Regions from separate parts of the Rhizobium sp. N122 genome, predicted to be linked through region 4. Evidence: predicted binding sites of a transcription regulator. Region 4 holds the regulator's gene; each other region holds the start of a gene.
What was found. Region 4 encodes LexA, which represses DNA repair genes until DNA is damaged. Its sites were predicted from a motif close to TGTTCNNNNTGTGTTCNG; they were not measured.
Positions count from the first base shown of each region.

Region 1: dinB (DNA polymerase IV) is a predicted target of LexA. The motif match lies at 3,146-3,163, and genes of this name have one in related genera.
Region 2: ATY75_RS02820 (fibrinogen-binding protein) is a predicted target of LexA. The motif match lies at 3,358-3,375, and genes of this name have one in related genera.
Region 3: ATY75_RS06840 (metallopeptidase family protein) is a predicted target of LexA. The motif match lies at 3,143-3,160, and genes of this name have one in related genera.

Region 1 is NZ_LOKU01000042.1:15,213-20,315, reverse strand. Features, by position in the region: gene ATY75_RS24475 (endonuclease/exonuclease/phosphatase family protein) at 1-724, opposite strand, end outside; gene ATY75_RS24470 (SOS response-associated peptidase) at 870-1,460, opposite strand; gene ATY75_RS24465 (SOS response-associated peptidase) at 1,518-2,015, shown strand; gene dinB (DNA polymerase IV) at 2,012-3,100, opposite strand; gene ATY75_RS24455 (hypothetical protein) at 3,278-3,586, shown strand; gene ligD (DNA ligase D) at 3,633-5,103, shown strand, end outside.
Region 2 is NZ_LOKU01000002.1:204,477-209,579, reverse strand. Features, by position in the region: gene ATY75_RS02830 (type I secretion system permease/ATPase) at 1-156, opposite strand, end outside; gene ATY75_RS02825 (hypothetical protein) at 182-2,230, opposite strand; gene ATY75_RS02820 (fibrinogen-binding protein) at 2,375-3,346, opposite strand; gene ATY75_RS02815 (response regulator transcription factor) at 4,179-4,961, shown strand; gene ATY75_RS02810 (hypothetical protein) at 5,025-5,103, opposite strand, start outside.
Region 3 is NZ_LOKU01000007.1:57,292-62,394, reverse strand. Features, by position in the region: gene leuD (3-isopropylmalate dehydratase small subunit) at 1-417, opposite strand, end outside; gene ATY75_RS06860 (glyoxalase/bleomycin resistance/extradiol dioxygenase family protein) at 553-972, opposite strand; gene ATY75_RS06855 (hypothetical protein) at 1,080-1,313, opposite strand; gene ATY75_RS06850 (CoA ester lyase) at 1,427-2,332, shown strand; gene ATY75_RS06845 (DUF1737 domain-containing protein) at 2,332-2,538, shown strand; gene ATY75_RS06840 (metallopeptidase family protein) at 2,581-3,018, opposite strand; gene ATY75_RS35010 (hypothetical protein) at 3,180-4,124, shown strand; gene ATY75_RS06835 (DNA polymerase Y family protein) at 4,036-5,103, shown strand, end outside.
Region 4 is NZ_LOKU01000027.1:9,007-14,109, reverse strand. Features, by position in the region: gene ATY75_RS19845 (ComEC/Rec2 family competence protein) at 1-1,918, shown strand, start outside; gene lexA (transcriptional repressor LexA) at 1,899-2,618, opposite strand; gene ATY75_RS19835 (VOC family protein) at 2,815-3,708, shown strand; gene kdsA (3-deoxy-8-phosphooctulonate synthase) at 3,708-4,553, shown strand; gene eno (phosphopyruvate hydratase) at 4,695-5,103, shown strand, end outside.

The sequences.
Region 1 (5,103 bases), on a different contig from region 4:
GATCAATCTGTTGGTGCAGGATCGTGCAATCCCTACCAGTACCCTCCAGCTTTCCATCGTCGAATGGCGACACACAACCCGACTTGAGGTGGACATCCATGATGCGAAGCAGTTTCCCATCGACCTTGAGTGTGAGAGCGAGACCTGGGCGAGGGCGCTTGTCGTCCGGGTTGGCGGGAAGGCTGAGCGCGTCCTCGATGGCGCAGGACATTTTTTCACCGAGCGTCTTCTTCCAGGCAATGACGAGGCGTTGCACCTTGTAGCCCGTCACGGGGCAGAAATCGTAATCGCTGGCGCCGTTCGGAAGCACTTCCCGGACTGCTTGTTCGCCACTGACTTCCTGGAAGGCGATGATGTCGGCGGGTATGGAGCGGGAGATGAAGTTTGTGATCTGCTCCTGCCGCTTGCGGTAGGCCTCAAGATTTACGCGAACGGTTCCCCCGGCGAAGTAGACATTACAGACGGGGAGGCGGCCGACGTCCCATCCCTCGATCTTGAATGCATCGATGTCCCATCCCGGCTTGAACCCCGCTTCTTGCGACGGCTTGAACTTGCCGGTGGCGGAATCTTCGACATAGTTCTTCGAACATTCGCGGATCCAGTGCTGCGCCGTTTCCAGGTCCATATGCCAGCCGAGGTTCCAGGTGGCTATGGTAACCTGGCTTGCCAGGGCCTCGACCGATCCGAACAGAACGAGAAGGCATGCGGCCACATATCGGATCATCGACGTCTCCCTCGCCTCAAAGTTGATTGCGGGGAGTGAATTACACTTTGCAAATCCGCGCAAGAGTTCCGCGAGCGCACGGGCAATTATTTTCGAACATTCTCGCGATCGATGCCGGTTGCCATCCGGCTCGGAGGCATGTGCTTCAGCCAACCTGCTCTACAGACAGCGATCCCATGGGAAGCGACTTGATCAGCGACTTCGCGGAAACCGTTGGATCAAGCCAGTCGGCCCAGGCGTCGCGCTCGAGGATGACGATCTGCCGGTCATGGTAGGGCGCTATGTCCGGCCCCGGCTCCATCGTCAGCATGGTAAAGGCTTGCCCGACGTCCGCCGTCTCGCGCCAGATGCCGGCAATGCAGAAGATCGGTTCGTCCTTCTTGGTGAACAGCCACTTGTCCTTGCGCTTCTTTTTCGGGTCCTTCGGATCGGTGAACTCGTAAAACCCGTCCGCAACGATCAGGCAGCGATTGGAATCGAACGCCCGGCCCTCCGACCGGAAATTATACACCGGCCGCTTGTTCGGCCCCGGCCAGCTCCAGCGCCGCTGCACGAGTTCCGCCTCATCGCGGGCGCCGTCGATTGTCCTGACGATGGGGCCAAGATCGGTGATCTTGATGTCCTCCCGCGCTTCGAGGTTCGGCGCGCCTTCGCCGAAACGGATCTTGATCTTGAGGTCAGCGAAATCCTCGATGATCGAGGCGACATCCACCACAAGCCGATAATCATTGCACATGCGTCCTCCGTCTCAAGTCTGATTGTCTCTCAGTGGTGTTCCTGATATGTTCTATCTATGATGAGCGCGACCGTTTTCCAGTCCGACGCCCCGTTCGACGAGCGCCGCGTGATCATAAGGCGTCATGACGGCGATGTGGAGATGGTGGAGCTGCCGTGGGGGCTGCGCCCTCGCGACGGTGGTCCGCGCGCCGTCAACGTCGTCCGATCGGAAGGACGGACGTTCCCGAGCCAGTGTTGCCTGGTGCCGGCCTCGGAGTTTCGTCACAAGAGCTTCAGCTTCTCGCTCGCCAACGGCGACTGGTTCTATTTCGCGGGGATCTGGCGGCCTGCGACTAATGGCTGGCCCGAGGCCTACGCCATCCTGACTATCGCGGCGAATGCCGATATCGCGCCCTTCCACGACCGGCAGATGGCGGTGCTGCCACGGGAAGAACGCATGGCCTGGCTCGACGGACTTCTTCCGGAAGAGGAAATCCTGCGGCCGCTGCCGGCGGGAACATTCCGCGTCAAGCGGCACGCCGGTGCTTTTGCCCAAAATATGCTGGCCGTCTAAAGCGCCAATCGCAACTGCGGCTCCGTTCCGGAGTTCCGCCGCTCCAGTGACGACAGCGAAACGCCGAGCAGGCGGATGCCCTTTCGGGGTGGAAAGATCGGCGTCAGCAGCAGGCCGACGATATCCTCCAGATCGGTGATCGCCGCGACAGGTGCCGGAACTGTCTTGCTGCGGGTGATCTGGTTGAAGTCGGCGTATTTGACCTTGAGCGTCACCGTCTTGGCGCCGATCCCATTGGCCTCGCAGTAACCCCAGACCTTTTCGATCAGCGGCTGAAGCCCTTCGCGGGCCGGCTCATAGGCATGGAGGTCCTGCGAAAACGTATCCTCGGCGCCCACGGATTTGCGCACCCGGTTCGGCTTGACCTGACGCTCGTCGATGCCGCGGGCAATACCATAGAAATAGGGGCCTGACTTCCCGAAATGCTCGACCAGAAACTCGAGGGTGTGCTGCTTGAGGTCGGCGCCTGTCTCGATCCCGAGCCGGTGCATCTTTTCGGCCGTTGCCGGGCCTACGCCATGGAATTTCTTGACGGGGAGGGCCTCGACGAAAGCCAGGCCGTTCTTCGGCGTGATGACGGCCTGGCCATTGGGCTTGTTGAGGTCGCTCGCCATCTTGGCGAGGAACTTGTTGTAGGAAATCCCGGCCGAGGCATTGAGGCCGGTGATCTCTTTGATCTTGGCGCGGATCTCTAGCGCGATCTCGGTGGCGATCTCCATGCCCTTGAGATTATGCGTGACATCGAGATAGGCCTCGTCGAGCGACAGCGGCTCAATGAGAGGCGTGTATTCGGCGAAGATCTCGCGGATCTGCTGCGACACCGCCTTGTAGACGTCGAAGCGCGGCGGCACGAAGATCAGATCCGGGCATTTTCGCTTGGCGGTCACCGACGGCATCGCCGAGTGCACGCCATAGGCACGCGCCTCGTAGCTCGCCGCCGCCACAACGCCGCGCGCGGCGGATCCGCCGACGGCAATCGGCTTGCCGCGCAATTCCGGGTTATCGCGCTGCTCGACCGACGCGTAAAACGCGTCCATGTCCACATGGACGATTTTTCGGACGGGGGTCGAGCTCATGTCGTTCATGGCGGCTTCAGCGATCGCGACGGGATCGGCATCAGGAGTTCGCGCCGAAACAAAGCAAGAACATAGCAGGCTTCGGCGCGATATCAACCTTTTCGAGGGGCGCATCGGACCTGCCGTCGAAACTACCAGCCGCCGGCGGCGTTCTCGTCCTGTGGAAATCATCACCGGGAGCCCCCAATGGCGGACGACAGCACCACGACGATCAGAGCGACCTTCGAGACAAGAGAAGCCGCGGACCTTGCCGTCGAACATCTGGTCCAGCAGCACGGTATCGCGAGGCCGGATATTTTCATCCAGGCGGCCGGCGACCGCAACACCGCCGGCTCGGCGCCGTCAGGCGGCGATGCCTCGCATGACGATGGCGCGCGTCGCGACGCGCCGCTCGAAGGCGAGATCGAGGTCTCGGCGGATATCGCGCCCAGCCAGATCGCCGCCGTCCAGCGCAGTCTCGGAGACGCCGGCGCGCTCCGGGTGTCCCACCGCTGAGCAGACGTTTCCCACTGTCGCGCGTTGAGAGGAGTTCACAAGTTCCATGGCCGACAATCTCTCGAAATATCGGGCCAAGCGCGATTTCAGGAAGACCAGCGAACCGAGCGGGGAAGCGGGCGTCAAACCATCGAACCGGCGGCGGTTCGTGATCCAGAAGCACGACGCCACGCGGCTGCACTATGATCTCAGGCTCGAGCTCGATGGTGTGTTCAAGTCCTGGGCGGTGACCAAGGGGCCATCGCTCGATCCGCATGACAAGCGGCTCGCGGTCGAGGTCGAGGATCACCCGCTCGACTACGGCGACTTCGAAGGCACGATCCCGAAGGGGCAGTATGGCGGCGGCACGGTGATGTTGTGGGACCGCGGCTACTGGGAGCCGGAAGGCCGCACGTCTCCGGAAGAGGCTTTGAGGAAAGGCGACTTCAAGTTCACGCTTCAAGGCAAGCGACTGCATGGTAGTTTCGTCCTGGTCCGGATGCGCAACGACCGCGATGGCGGCAAGCGGACCAATTGGCTGCTGATCAAGCATCATGACGATCATTCCGTTGAAGACAACGGTGCGGCTGTCCTGGAGGAGAACGCGACCTCCGTCGCTTCCGGCCGCAGCATGGAGCAAATCGCCGAGGGCAAGGGGCGCAAGCCGCGGCCGTTCATGATGGCGAATGCGGATGTCGAGGCGGACGCCGTCTGGGACAGCAAACATGGCCTGGCCGCCGACGAGCGCAAGAAGAAGTCTCCTAAGGTTGTGGCGACCTCCACCGCCGCCGATCTGCCGGATTTTATCGAGCCGCAGCTTTGCGATCGGCTCGATCGTCCACCGGCCGGCGACGATTGGCTGCACGAGATCAAGTTCGACGGTTATCGGATCCAGATGCGTGTCGCCGACGGAAGGGCAACGCTGAAGACACGCAAGGGCCTCGACTGGACCGCGAAGTATCCTGAGATCGCGGATGCGGCGTCCGGACTGCCCGACTGCATCATCGATGGCGAGATTTGCGCGCTCGACGAAAACGGCGCTCCCGATTTCGCCTCCCTCCAGGCCGCCCTGTCGGAAGGCACGACGGGGAACCTGGTCTATTTCGCCTTCGACCTTCTGTTCGACGGCGGCGAGGACCTGCGATCGATGCGTCTGGTCGAGCGGAAGGAGCGGCTGAAGAAACTCCTCAACGATGCAGGCGACGATCCTCGCATCCGCTACGTCGAGCATTTCGAGTCCGGTGGTGACGCGGTGCTGCGATCCGCCTGCAAGCTGCATCTCGAGGGCGTCATCTCCAAACAGATGGATGCACCTTATCAATCCGGCCGCACCGACAGCTGGGGGAAGTCGAAATGCCGGGCCGGCCATGAGGTGGTGATCGGCGGATACGCCAGGACCAACGGCAGGTTCCGATCTCTTCTGGTCGGAGTCCACCGCGGCGATCACTTTGCCTATGTCGGCCGTGTCGGAACCGGCTACGGCGTCCGGAAAGTCGAGATGCTGCTGCCGAAACTGAAGGCGCTCGAGACGGCGCGAT
Region 2 (5,103 bases), on a different contig from region 4:
GCCGCTCAGCCGGCGAAGGTTCTCGACCGCCTCATCGATCGCAGAGAGGCAGAGATTGGTCCTTTTGGCCTCCGACGGCGCAGCGGCGGGAATATTGCCGGACTTGAGATCGAGGACGCTGCCGGCTGCGAAGATCTGTTTGGAAATCTGGTTCATCGTGATTCCTCCGCGATACTCAAGGTCACGCGACCATGGCTTGCATGACGTCGGGATGCCCCGACGACCATGAAAGATCATGCCCGGCATTGATGACGCCATCAGTGGAATCGCCGCCCGCGGGATCGTCGTCATCGAGGAAGGCGATAACCTCGTTGGCAAGCCTGTCGCCGGCCGGTTGCGGTTGTGTCGTATCGTGCTCCACCAGCCCGCCCTGAATGAGGATGGCGTCCGAATAGAGCTGGCCTGCCAGATAAGTGGTGTCGCCGAAACTGTCGTAATCGACGATCTCGGCGATGTTGATGATCGCATTGCTGCCCGTGTCGATCGTAATCGTCGCATCGGGATTGTTCTCGCGGAGCGCCGATGCCGCCAGGGTCACGTCATCGGAATCGCCGAGGATGCTCACCTGCTTGATAATCGTCATGTCGTAGAGATTGCCGGTGATGTAGAGCACGTTGAGGCCGGCATATCCCTGGAAATTCGCATCGAAAGACAGCCCTTCCGGCATATTGGGATCGCGATCTTCGATCGCTTTCTGGGCTTCGACCATATAGTCCGGCATCGCCTCGAACGGGCTGCCCGTCCCGACATTGTGGATCGAGGCGAAATTCCAGATCAGGTTGTTGCCGGTCTCGATGTCGGCGCCGGGATCGATGCCGTCTTCCGCCCGCACCCAGTCATTGTCATAGAGCAGCGAGATCTGCGTGATGCTGTTGATGTCGAGCACATTGCCGCCGATGATCACCAGATCATACTGCATGCCCATGCCGAAAAAGGAGGAGAGGTTGATGGAGGTATTGCCGCCCGTCAGAACCGTGGTTTCGGAGCCCGAGGTGGTGACCGTCATCGTGTCATTGTCGCTGACGAAGTGATACTGCTCGACCCACTGCACGAAGGAGACATCGCCGTCGATGACACTGACGCGCCAGCTGGTCGGGAACGTCGGATCGGTCGCGTCGATTTCGGCGTGGTTCGCTTCGAAGCTGCTTTGTTGGAAGACGGCGATATTCTTGGCGACGGTTCCGGCCTCCTCGGCCGAATAGCCCGATGAGCGCAGCGCCGAAGCGATCTCGTCATCATCGCTGTAGACAAAGGATTGGGAAACCGCGTCGATCTGGTGGTAATTGCCCATGACAGCGGTGACCGAGGCGATGACGCCGGTATTGATCACCGAGGCGACGTTGACGACGAAGCTCGCACCGGCGGTGACGTCAAGGCTGTTGCCGCTCGGGTCGGTCTGCTCGACGGATGAATGGCTGTCGTCGGGCTCCTCCGGGATCTTGGCGAGACCGCGGTCGGGCAGGAAATCGTCGAGCACAGGGATGGCGGCCTCGACCTTGCCGTTGATGTAGACGGCGTCGTTCACCTCGGGGTCGATGCGGATGAAATCATGCGCGGCGTCGGCGCTAGGCGAGGTTGCTTCGCTGTCGCTGCTATCTTTACCGTCTTCGGTGTTCTTGGCATTCTGGATGTAGTTTTCGATATCCTGGGCGATCTTCGATGCGCCATCATAGGTATCGGTTCGGTGGAGGCTTGCAAAAGGCGTGTAAATTTCGGCTGCGGTGCTGAACTCCGCCAGCCGCTCGATGACGAAACTGGTGTCCCGGGGAGCATGGATGCCGTCCGTCATGTCGAGATAGTCGTCGTCGTAAAGCACGTTGACCTGAAGGACATGACTGATCGCCGAACCAGGCCCGGCAAAGACATGAAGCTCCGGCTCATCCGACAGCACGATATCGGTGGGTTCGCCGAAATGCGGTAAGGGTATGTCCCGTGCGGCAATTGCCGCCAGCTTCTCGATACTCTCTTCGAAGACGCGACCCAAATGGCGCGCCGGACCGAATTCGATCTCGTAACTGCCGCTGTTGTAGATGATACCGGGATCATAGTCCTTGAGCTGCAGATTGGACGAGAAGGCCGCGGTAAAAGCATCCTGATCCGGCAGAGCCGGTCCATCTTCGCCCGGCCCCGCGCCTTCGGCATATTTGGTGCGCGCTCTCATCTCTTCAGTGGTCATCTCGAAGAGACCGATGAAGTGCGCAATGATTTCCGAAATCTTCTCGATATGCATGGTTCGGCCCTCCCATTCGAAATGACGATCGGCCTTGGAAGCGGCCCCGCCGGGAGCCATGGTGTGGTCGTCAAACCGTTTTCAAGCAGTCAAACTGCACCGGCGGGCGCCGGTGCAGTTCCTCTTGGTCCTTGGAGGTCAGTGTCAGGTGCCGGTGTCCTCGCCGACATCGGAGGCATGAGAATTGCCGCCGATGACGCTGGAGTCGACCGTGTTGCTGAGCAGGTTCGCACCCTGAACGAGTTCGAGGTGGAAGCCGGAATTGGCAAGGATTGCCGAAGCATCCGCCGTGCTCGTGCCGGTGGCGTCGTCGCCGGCCTTGAGGTCCCAGCCCCTGCCGTCCATATCCATGCCTTCTGCGCTATCGGCGGTGCCGGCATTGGCATTCAAATGGTTCTGGGCGCCTTCGTTCTCCATCTTGATGTTCCAGGCGCTGTCCTGGTCGGCCAGATGGTTGGCCTGGACGGCGCTGAAGCCGCTGTCGTTGCCCGCACCGCTCAGCGAATTGTTGAGGATGCTGTCGACGTCGAGCGTGAAGGAGAAGTCGTCGCCGAGATTGAAGGTGAGGTCGTGGCCGGCAACACCGAGGTTGTCGAAGTCCTTGACGTCATCAATGACGGCGAAATCGGTGTCGGTCTTGTTGAAGCTGTCAGCGGTATTGTTGCTGTCGGAGATCGTCTTGGTGTCCGTATCCGTGATGGTCTTGATATCCGTGTCGGTCACGGTCTTCGTATCGGTGTCCGTGATCGTCTTGGTGTCGTTGTCGCTGTACGACTTGCTGTCATAGCTCCAGTCGTAATCGGTTTTGGTGTCGGTGATCGTCGTGGTCTTGGTGCTGGTGTCGTCGTCGGACTTGTAGCTCCAGTCGTATTCGTTGTCGCGGTTGTTGCCGTTATTGGCAGAGACATCGATGTCGGCCTTTACGTCGACGTCGACGCTGTTGTCGGTATTGTCGCGATTGTCGCCATTGGCGACGCCGACATAACCGGTCGAGCCGTCGTCGACTTCAGTGGAATTGATAGCGCTGTTGGCAAAACCGTCGGCAAGCGCACCGACCTTCGTAATCTCGGTTTCGTCGCCCGATGATTTCGGGTCGTGTTTATAGGCGTCGGACATCAAACTTTCTCCAGAAAAAAACCGGAGCAGCTTTTCGAAATCCCTCTCATCTCAAATGGGATCTTGCTCGCGCTCGCTCCGATGCGGTTAACATCGGCAGATGTATTCGGTACCAGTCATCTGCAGCTTTTCGCGATTTGTTGATCAAACCGTTGGTATTGGGAATGTACGCACTCAGTACTCGGCCGCACATATCCGGATCCGCATCCTGACGAGGATAAGGAGTATCCAGGCGTTACTGTTATTGAGTTGCCACAAATGGATGCTATGTATCAAATACACACGCCGATACATGGATCGTCCATGCCGCCACTTGGACAGCGAGCACAGATTGCTGGAAAAAATACGGAGCCGATAGATATCAATTCGGGCTAAGACAGATTTGCCGTCCGGCTAGCCTCTGTCGGTGAAACGTCGCGACGTCTTGCTTGGGGAGGCGCCGGGTCGCGGGTATCCGGGATTACGGCGCATTCACGGTGGGGTTGAGGGCAGGGCTTTCGACGATCGCCTGTCTCAGATCGAACACTTCATGGAGGCAGCAAATATAACAATCTGTACTGAAATATTACGTCAAGCTCTGATCTATAGTGAGAGCAAATATAACCTCGAAGTATCCATGACAGTAAAAATGCAACCAAGGCTTAGTATCTTATGGCTTTTTGCCCGCTAAAACTAATCACTTTGGGCCATTTCCTTCCTTCTCAATCCGTATTAACATAATTAAGAAATGTCTAAAAAATAAAGCGGTGACATCAGGGGTCGGCATTTCTTACTATCGAATACCCGCCATCGCTCCACGTTTGAGTAAAGTGTAACGCTAGGGGAGGCGTATATGTTCATGACAAGCTCAGGAATGGAGAATACAGACCAGAGCAGGAAGTTAGGTTCATCGGGAAATACTATATTAGTGGTCGCCAATGCGGATCTGTTTTCGGAGTGCATGGTAGAGGCGCTGGCCAAGAAATTTCCGAACTGCGATGTCGCAAGCATAATGAGCACGAAGCCGATGCTGGAAAAAGATACCGGCGATCTGAAACTCGTTTTATTCTATCATATACCTGCGCCGGAGCTGCATGAAGCGCTGCAGGCTGCCCGCGAAAACCACCCGGAAACCTCTGTCGGACTTGTCGTCGAAGCGATCGACATGCTCGAACCCTATGTCAGCCGCCTGGTGGAGGCAAGGATCATCGACGGCGTCCTGCCGCTCAACCTGCGGCTCGATGTCTTCATGGCTGCGGTGGATCTGCTGATGAAGGGCGGCGAACATTTTCCGTCAGCCCTGCTCAATCGTCTCACCAACAAGAATACCCAGCTCGAGCCGTCGCTCTACCAGACAAAATCGGTCGATGCGGCGCGCACCAATGCGCTGAAGCTCAGACGCGACAGTATCTCTTCTTTGACCACCCGCGAGGTTCAGATCCTGGATCTCATATGCAAGGGAACGCAAAACAAGATCATCGCCGACAAGCTGCATCTTTCCGAAAACACCGTGAAGGTTCACGTCCGCAACATCTATAAGAAGATGAACGTCCGAAACCGCACGGAAGCCGCATCCCGTTTCTTCAACGAGCATCCTGCAAGCGAGGACGACATGTCCGGCCGGTGGCGCAACTGATTTACCCCGCCACGCGTCTATTGTGATGCGCACAAGACGCGCGTCGCGCGTCGAATTGCTGCCTCAGATCGACGGACGTGCGAAGCAGCGCGACTTCTGTCCGAAGCCGCTGGGAGAGCAGATATAAGGCGCTGAGCCGTGA
Region 3 (5,103 bases), on a different contig from region 4:
GGCGTTGGAACCGCGCGAGGCGTCGTCCATCAGCTTGTCGAGATTTTCCTGGCTGACCTTGATCGGCAGAATGCCGTTCTTGAAACAGTTGTTGTAGAAAATATCGGCGAAGCTGGTGGAGATCACGCAGCGGATGCCGAAATCGAGCAATGCCCAGGGAGCGTGCTCGCGCGAGGAACCGCAGCCGAAATTGTCGCCGGCAACCAGGATCTTGGCATCGCGGTAGGCCGGCTTGTTCAGCACGAAATCCGGATTTTCGGAGCCGTCTTCGTTATAACGGGCTTCGGCGAAAAGGCCGGTGCCGAGGCCGGTGCGCTTGATGGTCTTCAGATAATCCTTCGGAATGATCATGTCGGTGTCGATATTGACCACCGGCAGCGGCGCTGCAACGCCCGTGAGCTTCACGAATTTATCCATGACCCATGCTCCATTTCAGTAAATCTACTTTCCTGAATGTGCATCTAGTCCAGTTTTCCGCCGAAATGAAGGAGAATCTTTGGAAAATGGGGGCCACGCGACGTTTCGCGCGGCCTGCCCTTTAATTATGTCGGGTTATTTGGTCGGTGCGTTCAAGCCCCAGAGGACGCCGAACGGGTCGCGAAGCTGGCCGTAACGGTCGCCCCAGAACATCAGTTCGACCGGCATGACGACTTCGGCGCCGGCAGCGACGGCGCGATGCCACCAGAAATCGATATCGTCGATAACCAGCTGGATGGCGAAGCCTTCATGGCCTTTGAAGGGGTGGCCGTATTCGGGATAGGCATCCGCCAGCATGAGGGAACTGCCTTTGATGTAGAGATGCACATGCATCGTCCGGCCGCTCTCGTCGACCGGCACGATATAGGCTTCTTCGGCGCCGAAAGCTTTCTTGTAGAATTCCGCGGCTTTCACCGCGCCGCCGACCGTCAGATAGGGCAGCAGGCCGTTCTTGACCGGCGGCATCTTGACCGGACTGTTTTCCGTCGCATTCATGCTCGTTCTCCATCGTTTCAAGCGCCGGCTGAATGCCTGGCTGCTTCAAGGACGTAGCATGGCAGCATGATCCGACAATGTCGGTCGGTTTTTTCGCGTGAAGCGGCTTAGAGATCGATGATCGTGCCGCGGCCGTCGTTCCAGATCCGCATTTCGCGTTGGCCATTGTTTGCCTTGGCGCGGACCGGAGCAGGCTTCATCTTCAGCGACAGTGCGCGGCCGACCATCAGCACGGTCAGAATGCCGCCGACGGCGAGCGTCACCGAGAAGGTGAGAAGCAGCATGGCCACGAAAACGGTGGCGCCGGCAAGCATGAAGAAGATGGAGCGAATGTTCTGCATGGGTTTGGTACCTTTCTACGGAAAGGAATGTGGTCCTTCTTTTTCTTCTCTGCAAGGCAAGCATGGCTTTTTGTTGTCTTGCCGGGCCTTGCGAAGCTTGGCACTAATGATCGATGAGCCAAATACCCCCTCGCCGTTCCTTAAATCTGCGCCGCTCGGTGCTGAGCGTGCCCGCCATCAATCTCCGGGCGCTCGAAAAAAGCCATTCGCTTGATTGCGATGCGGTTATTTTCGATCTGGAGGATTCCGTCTCGCCCGAGAAGAAGGGGCAAGCGCGGGAAAATCTGCGCGCCTTTTTTGCGGGGCCGCCGCTTGAAGGCAAGGAAAGGATCATCCGCATCAATTCTTTGTCATCCGAATTCGGGCCGGCGGACCTGGATCTGGTCAAGGCGCTTCTGCCCGATGCCGTTCTCCTTCCCAAGGTGGACGGACCTCGCGGTTTCACCGATATAGGCGATCTGCTCGCCGATGCGGATGCGCCGGAGGAACTGCGCATCTGGGCGATGATCGAGACGCCGCGCGGCGTGCTGAATGCCGGGGCGATCGCCGAAGCCGGTCGGACGCCGGGCTCGCGGCTCGATTGCCTCGTCGTCGGCCTCAACGATCTGCGTAAGGAAACGGGCGTCTTGCCGCAGCCGGGACGAACCTATCTCGTGCCGTGGCTGATGCAGGTCGTCCTGGCGGTCAGCGCTTACGGGCTCGATGCGATCGACAGCGTCTTCAATGATTTCAGAGACGAGCAGGGTTTCGATGGCGAATGCCTGCAGGGCCGGGCCATGGGCTTTGCCGGCAAGATGCTGATCCATCCCACGCAGATCGAGCCCGCCAATCGGCATTTCGGCCCGGATCCGGCAGCGATTGCGGAAGCGGAGGCGATCATATCGGCTTTTGCCGATCCGGCTTCCGATGGCTTGAACGTCATCAATTCAGGCGGGCGGATGATCGAGCGGCTGCATCTTGTCCAAGCCGAAAGCCTGGTTCATAAAGCTCGCCTGATTTCTGCAAGAAAGCCCGCCTGATGAAACTCTACCGCTTCCTGACCGGCCCCGACGACGCTTCCTTCTGCCATAAGGTCACCGCCGCCCTCAACAAGGGCTGGTCGCTGGAGGGCTCACCGACCTATGCCTTCAATGCCGCAACGGGCGCGATGCAGTGCGGCCAGGCGGTCGTCAAGACCGTCGAAGGCAAGGATTACCATCCCGAGATGAAGCTCTCCGAGCAGTAAGGTTTACAGCGCCGAGCGATGCCGGTTTTTTCGGGCGATGCGTTAGCGCTCGGCGGCTTCCTCGGCGCTTGCCTCGATCCGCTCCATATCGTCGTCGCTCAGCCCGAAATGGTGGCCGATCTCGTGGATCAGGACGTGGGTGATGATATCGCCGAGCGTCTCGTCATTCTCGGCCCAGTAATCGAGAATGGGGCGCCGGTAGAGGCGGATGCGGTTCGGCATCTCGCCGGTTTCCACCGTGAAACGTTCGGAAATGCCCCTGCCCTCGAAAAGGCCGAGCAGATCGAAAGGGGTTTCCAGCGCCATGTCCTCGAAAACGTCGTCATCGGGGAAATCTTCGATCTCGATCGTGAGGTTGGTCGTCAACCGGCGAAATTCATCCGGCAGATGGCTATAGGCCTCCATGGCCAGCGACTCGAAGGTGCTGATCGTCGGCGCATGGCGGTCCCGCCAATCATCGCTCTGGTCTATGCGGGCCATGAATATTCCTTCCTTTGCGGGCCCATATAGAACCTTTATCGCCGGTTTTCGAGTGCGGAATCAAAGGCAGGAATAAATTCATAGAAAATGGCCGTTGACTCTTCATTAGCTCTCTGGAATCTATAAGAACATAACAGGAACAAGACGGATTGGAGAACGCCATGGCGCAGCACGCCCTGGCGCGCGAGCGGCTTTTTGCGCTCCGCGAAACCATCGCCAGATTGGAGGGGAAACCCGCGCCGGCGCTTGCGGCAGCGCAGCGGGAAGCCCTGGCGGAAGGAGGCAAGGCACCCCGGAGACCCAGTCTGCCGCCCCTGGCGTTCGGGGTGGAATCGCTTGATGAGGCGCTGGAAGGCGGCCTGCCGCTCGATGCGATCACCGAATTCCGCTCCGCTCTGTCGCGTGATGCCGGTGCGGCAAGCGGGCTGGCGCTGGCTGTCGCCGCGCGGCTGCAGAGCCAGGAGGCGGATGCCGGCAGGCTTTCCCCGCTGCTCTGGATCGGTGATGCTGTCGGCACGCTGGAGGCCGGCCGTCCCTATGTTCCCGGGCTTCGGGATTTCGGGCTGAGCCCGGAGCGGTTTTTCCATGCCGCGCCGCGCAAGCTGGACGAGGCGCTCTGGCTGGTGGAGACCGCGGTGGAAAGCGCTGCCTTTTCGGCGGTCATCTTCGAAGTGCGAGGCAATCCCGCCCATTTCGGCCTGACCGAAAGCCGCAGGCTCAGTCTCAGGGCGCGTGCTGCCCGCCGTCCGCTCTTTCTTGTCCGCCAGGCCGGGGTGGAAGAGGCAAGCAGTGCGGCCTTCCGTCTGCATGTCGAGCCGGCGCCGTCTGGTCTGCGGCCGTTGCCGGATGGATCGAAGCTTTCCGGCAGCATCGGCAATCCGATTTTCCGTCTCACGCTGGAGAAGGGGCGCAATCCGGCCCCGCTCTGCTTTTTTCTGGAGTGGAACCCCCATGAATGCGAATTTCTCCCCGTCGCCGAGCCAAACCTCCTTCGTTCTCCAGGCGAGCAGTCAGCGCATTCTGGCGCTCAGCTTTCCGCATCTGCCAACGGACCGCATCGCCCGCAGGCGATGGGGGCTCTCCTGGCGTTCGACAGGGCGTCCTGAGGCACCGCCTATCGTCTGTTCCGGCAAACTCAACAATGCCATGCGGCTGACGGCGCTGGACGAGTTGGCCGAAAGGCTGGGGCTGAAAAAGGACCAGGGCGTTGCCGAAGCGCGGGCCATGTACCCAATGCTCGAGGTCGCGGAAGAGGATCCGGCGGCCGACCGCCGGCTGCTGGAGGCCATTGCCGACTGGTGCGACCGTTATACGCCGCTGGTGGCGTTCGACGGCAAGGACGGCCTGTTTCTTGACATTAGCGGCTGCGCCCATCTCTTCGGTGGGGAAAAGCCGCTTCTCAAGGATGTGCTGTCGAGGCTTTTTCATATGGGAATCGATGCGCGCGGCGCCATCTCATCCTCGCCAGGCCTTTCCTGGGCCGCGTCGCACTTCGGGCGAGGCGGCGTGATCGAGGATGAGGAGACGGAGCAGGTGCTGATGTCCTTGCCGGTGGCAGCCTTGCGGCTGGAAGGACAAACCGTCGATGCGCTGAAGAAGCTCGGCCTGAAATATATCGGCGACGTCATCGATGCACCGCGCGCGCCGCTGACCCGCCGGTTCGGCCCGGGACTGCTTCTGCGGCTCGACCAGGCGCTGGGACGTGAGGAGGAGCCGGTCTCGCCGCGGCGTCCGGTCGCCAGCCTCTCAGCCGAAAGCCGCCTGATCGAGCCCATCGGGACGGAAGAACAGATCCTTGCCGTCATGCGGCAGGTCGCCGTGTCGCTGCAGCCGTCGCTGGAGACGCGGGGGATCGGTGGACGGGTGTTCGAACTGGTGCTGTTCCGCGTCGACGGCAGGGTCTTTCGTATCTCCATCGGTGCTTCGCAGCCGCTTCGTGAACCAAAATTCATTGCCGGGCTTTTTTCCGAGCGATTGCAGGCGGTTTATGACGATCTCGATGCCGGCTATGGTTTCGAAATCCTGCGGTTGAATGTGCTGCGGCATGATCCCTTCAACGAGGCCCAGGCGGATTTCGAGGGCGAA
Region 4 (5,103 bases):
CTACATTCTCGCCGTCAGGGCCACAGACGAGCCGGAGTTGAAGCGGCCGCCGGGGCGCGTAACCGCGATTGTCCGCGGCGCCGACACGCCTTTCGAGATCGGCGACATTATCACCGGCAGGGCGCGGCTAACGCCGCCCTCGGGCCCCGCACTTCCCGAACTCAATGACTTCTCCTTCGGCGCCTATTTCGACGGCATCGGCGCCAACGGCTTCTTCTACGGCGCTCCGGCGAAAGATTTGGAGGCGGGCCCGCAGGGTGCAAGGTCGACGTCGGAAGCTATGCTCGAATGGCTTTACCGGCTGCGCAGCAGCATCGGCGACCGCATCAGGTCGATCCTGCCCGGTGATACCGGCGCCTTTGCCGCCGCCCTGGTGACCGACGAGCGGCGCGCGATCTCGAATGCGACGACGGAGGCGCTGCGCCAGTCGGGCCTCGCCCATATCGTCGCGATCTCGGGTCTCAACATGGCGCTGTCGGCCGGCATCTTCTTCGTCGGCTTCCGGATGCTGCTCAGCCTCTTTCCGGGCGTCGCCCAAGCCTATCCGACAAAGAAGATCGCCGCCGCAGGCGCGCTCATCGCCGTCACCGCCTATTACCTGATCTCCGGATTCGGGGTCTCGGCCGAACGCGCCTTCATCATGATGGCCATCATGCTGATCGCCGTCTTCTTCGATCGGCCGTCGATCAGCCTGCGCAATGTCGTTCTCTCGGCGCTTGTCATCATCGCCATTTCACCCTCCGAAGTGCTGGGCCCGAGCTTCCAGATGTCCTTTGCCGCGACATTGGCATTGGTATCGGGCTATCAGTTGTGGAAGGACCGGCGCGTCCGCGAAAACGCGTTGCTCAAGCTGCCGATCTTCCGGCCGGTCGTTGCGGTCGCCGGTTTCTTCGGTGGCGTCCTGCTGACGTCGCTGATCGGCGGTTTTTCCACGGCGCTGTTTTCGATCGAGCATTTTCATCGGTTGACGGCCTACGGCCTGCCGGCAAACCTCGCGACGATGCCGATCATCTCGTTCATCGTCATGCCGGCCGGGCTGCTGGCAATGTTGCTCATGCCGTTCGGCCTGGACGCTCCGCTCTGGGAGGTGGTCGGCTTCGGCCTCGATCTGGTGATCGCTGTCGCCAAGACGGTGTCCGGCTGGGGCGGCGATATCGGCGTCGGCCGTTTGCCCGCCTGGTATTTCGCCGTCGCCGTGGCCGGCTTCCTGCTGCTGACACTGCTGCGCACCCGGCTGCGCCATGCCGGCACATCGACCCTCGCCGTCTCGACGCTCTTCCTGCTGGTTCTGCCGGTCCCCCGGCCGCCGGATCTGGTGATTTCGGAGGATGGCAGTCTGGTCGCGCTCGTTGCAGTGGCGGCAATGGCTTCCAACCGCGAAAACCCGCCGGATTTCATTTTCGACCAGTGGCAGAGAGCACTGGTCCTGCCGACACATCATCCACCGAAGATGTTGGAAGGCCCTGCTATCCCGCCGGAGGGAGAAGACCGCCGCGTCAGGCTTTCCCACGATCAGCAGATCGAAGCGAGGACGGCGATGCGGGCGGCGGCGGGCGGTGAAACAAACCGCTTTTCCTGTGTCAAAAAGGCCTGGTGCACATCAAGGCTTGGCAATGGGCGCGTCGTCACCGTCATCGACAATGCCGCCTATCTCGGTCCGGCCTGCGATGCCTCCGATATCGTCGTCACGTCTGTCCGCCTGCGTTTCAATAGCTGCCGCTCGGGCGCGACGCTCTTTACCGGTGAGACGCTACGCAGGACCGGTTCCGTCGAGCTGCGCTTCGCGGACGCCGGCCTGGAGGTCGCAACCGCATTCGAGAGCCTGTCGCGGCCGTGGATACGCCATCGCGCCTATGACTGGCGCAGCAATAGTTTCGCCGAAACCGGCCCGTCCAGCGTCAGTGATAGCGGCGAATGAGACCGACGAGCTTGCCCTGCACCTTGACGCGGTCTGGCCCGAAGATCCGGGTCTCATAAGCCGGGTTGGCGGCTTCAAGCGCGATCGAGGCGCCCTTGCGGCGGAAGCGCTTCAGCGTCGCTTCCTCGTCATCGACGAGGGCGACGACGATGTCGCCGGGACTTGCCGTGCTGCCGTTGCGGATGATCACCGTGTCGCCGTCGAAGATGCCGGCGTCGATCATCGAATCGCCTTTGACCTCCAGCGCATAATGCTCACCCGAGCCGAGCATGTCGGCGGGAACGACGATGTCGTGGGTGTTGTTCTGGATCGCCGAAATCGGAACGCCGGCGGCGATTCGGCCCATGACCGGCACCGAGACCGAGTTGCCGTTGTCGGCGACGGGTTTTGCGGGTGCGGGGGCGGCGACCGGCTGGGGCTTGCCGAGGCTGCCCTCGATGACGCTCGGCGAAAAACCACGCCGGGGCTGAATGCTGGGGCTATAGGCCTCCGGAAGCTTGATGACCTCGAGCGCCCGGGCGCGGTTCGGTAGGCGGCGAATGAAGCCGCGTTCCTCAAGCGCCGTGATCAGGCGATGAATGCCGGATTTCGAGGCCAGATCCAGGGCGTCCTTCATCTCGTCGAAGGACGGTGGAACGCCGGATTCCTTCATGCGCTCATGAATGAAAAGGAGAAGCTCCTGTTGTTTGCGCGTGAGCATCGGCGTGTGACCCCTGATTGAAACAAATCCAGAACAGACACTATATGTTCCATATGTGTTCCGCAAGTAGCTAAATTTCCGTAAAACTTGGCGCCAACTCGTTGAGATTTTTATTTTCATTCGCCGGATCGGCGCCATGTCTTGCATTGAGGAAGGCGCCGTCGCACATCTCTTCGCAATTGCAGGAGGGGATATCATGAACACGAATTCCGCCAAGCCGCACCCACTGGATCATGTCGTGCTGCCGGTCGTCAATATCGATCTGGCGCGCGAAAGACTCGGCAAGCTCGGCTTCACCGTTGCGGCCGATGCCCGTCATCCCTTCGGAACGGAAAATGCCTGCGTCTTCTTCGCCGACAAGACCTATCTGGAGCCGCTCGGTATCGCCAGCGTCGAGGAGAGCGAGTCCTCGGCGCGGCAAGGCAATGTCTTCACCGCCCGCAACCGGGCCTTCCGCTTCCGTTGCGGCGATGAGGGGCTTTCGGCCGTGGTTTTCGGCACCGAGGATGCCGGCCTCGATCATCAAAGCTTCATTTCAGGCGGATTGAGCGCCGGCGAGATGCTGGAGTTCAGCCGGCTGATGAAAATGCCGGACGGTTCCAAAGGCATCGGCAGCTTCAAACTGGCCTTTGCCGCGGATCTGCGGGCACCCGATTTCTTTCTCTTCACCTGCCAACGCATCAATCCATTGCCGGCCGACCGCGGCGCGCTGGAGACACATGCCAATGGCGTGACCGGCATCGCCGAGATCGCGCTGTGCGCGCCTGATGCCTCCGCCTTCGCCGGTTTCGTCAGCCTTGTCATGGCGCAGTCGGCCGTCGAGAAAACCAGTTTCGGCGTCAATATCGCGGCGCCGAATGCGAAAATCAGCCTGATGACGCCGGAAGGGCTGGAGGCCTATTTCGAGTTTGCCATCTCATCCGCCGACCGCGGCCTGCGCGGCCGGGCCATCCGCTTCACCGTCGCCGATCTTGCCGTGACAGAAGCGCATTTGGCTGCTAACGGAGTGACCTACACGCGCAAGAACAATCGTATTCTGGTGAAGCCGGCGCCCGGGCAGGGCACGCTTTTCGCCTTCGAGGAAAGATGATGAGCACTGATACGAATTCGGAAGTCAGGATCGGCGCGGGCGCAGGCCAGGTCACCTTTTCCAATACCGGCCGCCTGTCGCTGATTGCCGGCCCCTGCCAGATGGAGAGCCGCGACCATGCCTTCATGGTTGCCGGCACGCTGAAGGAGCTCTGTGCAAAGCTCGGCATCGGTCTCGTTTACAAGAGTTCCTTCGACAAGGCGAACCGCACCTCGCTGTCGGCAGAGCGCGGCATCGGCCTTGAAAAGGGCATGCAGGTCTTCGCCGATCTCAAGAAGGAGTTCGGCTTTCCCGTCCTGACCGACGTTCACACCGCCGAGCAATGCGCCGAAGTGGCAAAGGTGGTCGATGTCCTGCAGATCCCGGCCTTCCTCTGCCGCCAGACCGACCTTCTGATCGCCGCCGCCGAGACCGGCCGTGCCGTCAATGTCAAGAAGGGCCAGTTTCTTGCCCCCTGGGACATGAAGAACGTGCTGAAGAAGCTCAACGCCAGCGGCAATCCGAACGTGCTGCTCTGCGAACGCGGCGCCTCCTTCGGCTACAACACGCTGGTTTCCGACATGCGCGCATTGCCGATCATGGCGTCGATGGGTGCGCCGGTCATTTTCGATGCGACCCATTCGGTGGCGCAGCCGGGCGGACAGGGGGAATCCTCCGGCGGTCAGCGGGAATTCGTGGAAACGCTGGCGCGCGCGGCGGTGGCGACCGGCATTGCCGGCGTCTTCGTCGAGACCCACCAGGACCCCGACAACGCACCGTCCGACGGCCCGAACATGGTCTACCTCAAGGACATGCCGCGGCTTCTGGAAAAGCTGCTGGCCTTCGATGCCGTCGCCAAGGGCTGACAGTCAAAAGCCTGACATGTTCGTGTTATAGCGACGATCGGACATGCAGGTCGAAGGTGCAGCAATGCGCCATTGTAATTTGCACGCCTTCGATTATGACAGGCTTCGAACGATTGATCACCCACCGAGCAGGAAGAACCGATGACTGCAATCACCGATATCATCGCCCGCGAGATTCTCGATAGCCGTGGCAACCCCACCGTCGAAGTCGACGTCTATCTCGAAGACGGCAGCATGGGCCGCGCGGCCGTTCCCTCGGGCGCTTCGACCGGCGCCCATGAGGCGGTCGAGCTGCGCGACGGCGGCAAGCGCTACCTCGGCAAGGGCGTACAGAAGGCGGTCGATGCCGCCAATACCGAGATCTTCGACGCGATCGGCGGCATCGACGCCGAAAACCAGATCCAGATCGACAACATCATGATCGAGCTGGACGGCACGCCGAACAAGTCGCGCCTCGGCGCCAACGCCATCCTCGGCGTCTCGCTCGCCGTCGCCAAGGCTGCCGCCCAGGCCTCCGGCCTGCCGCTCTACCGTTACGTCGGCGGCGCTT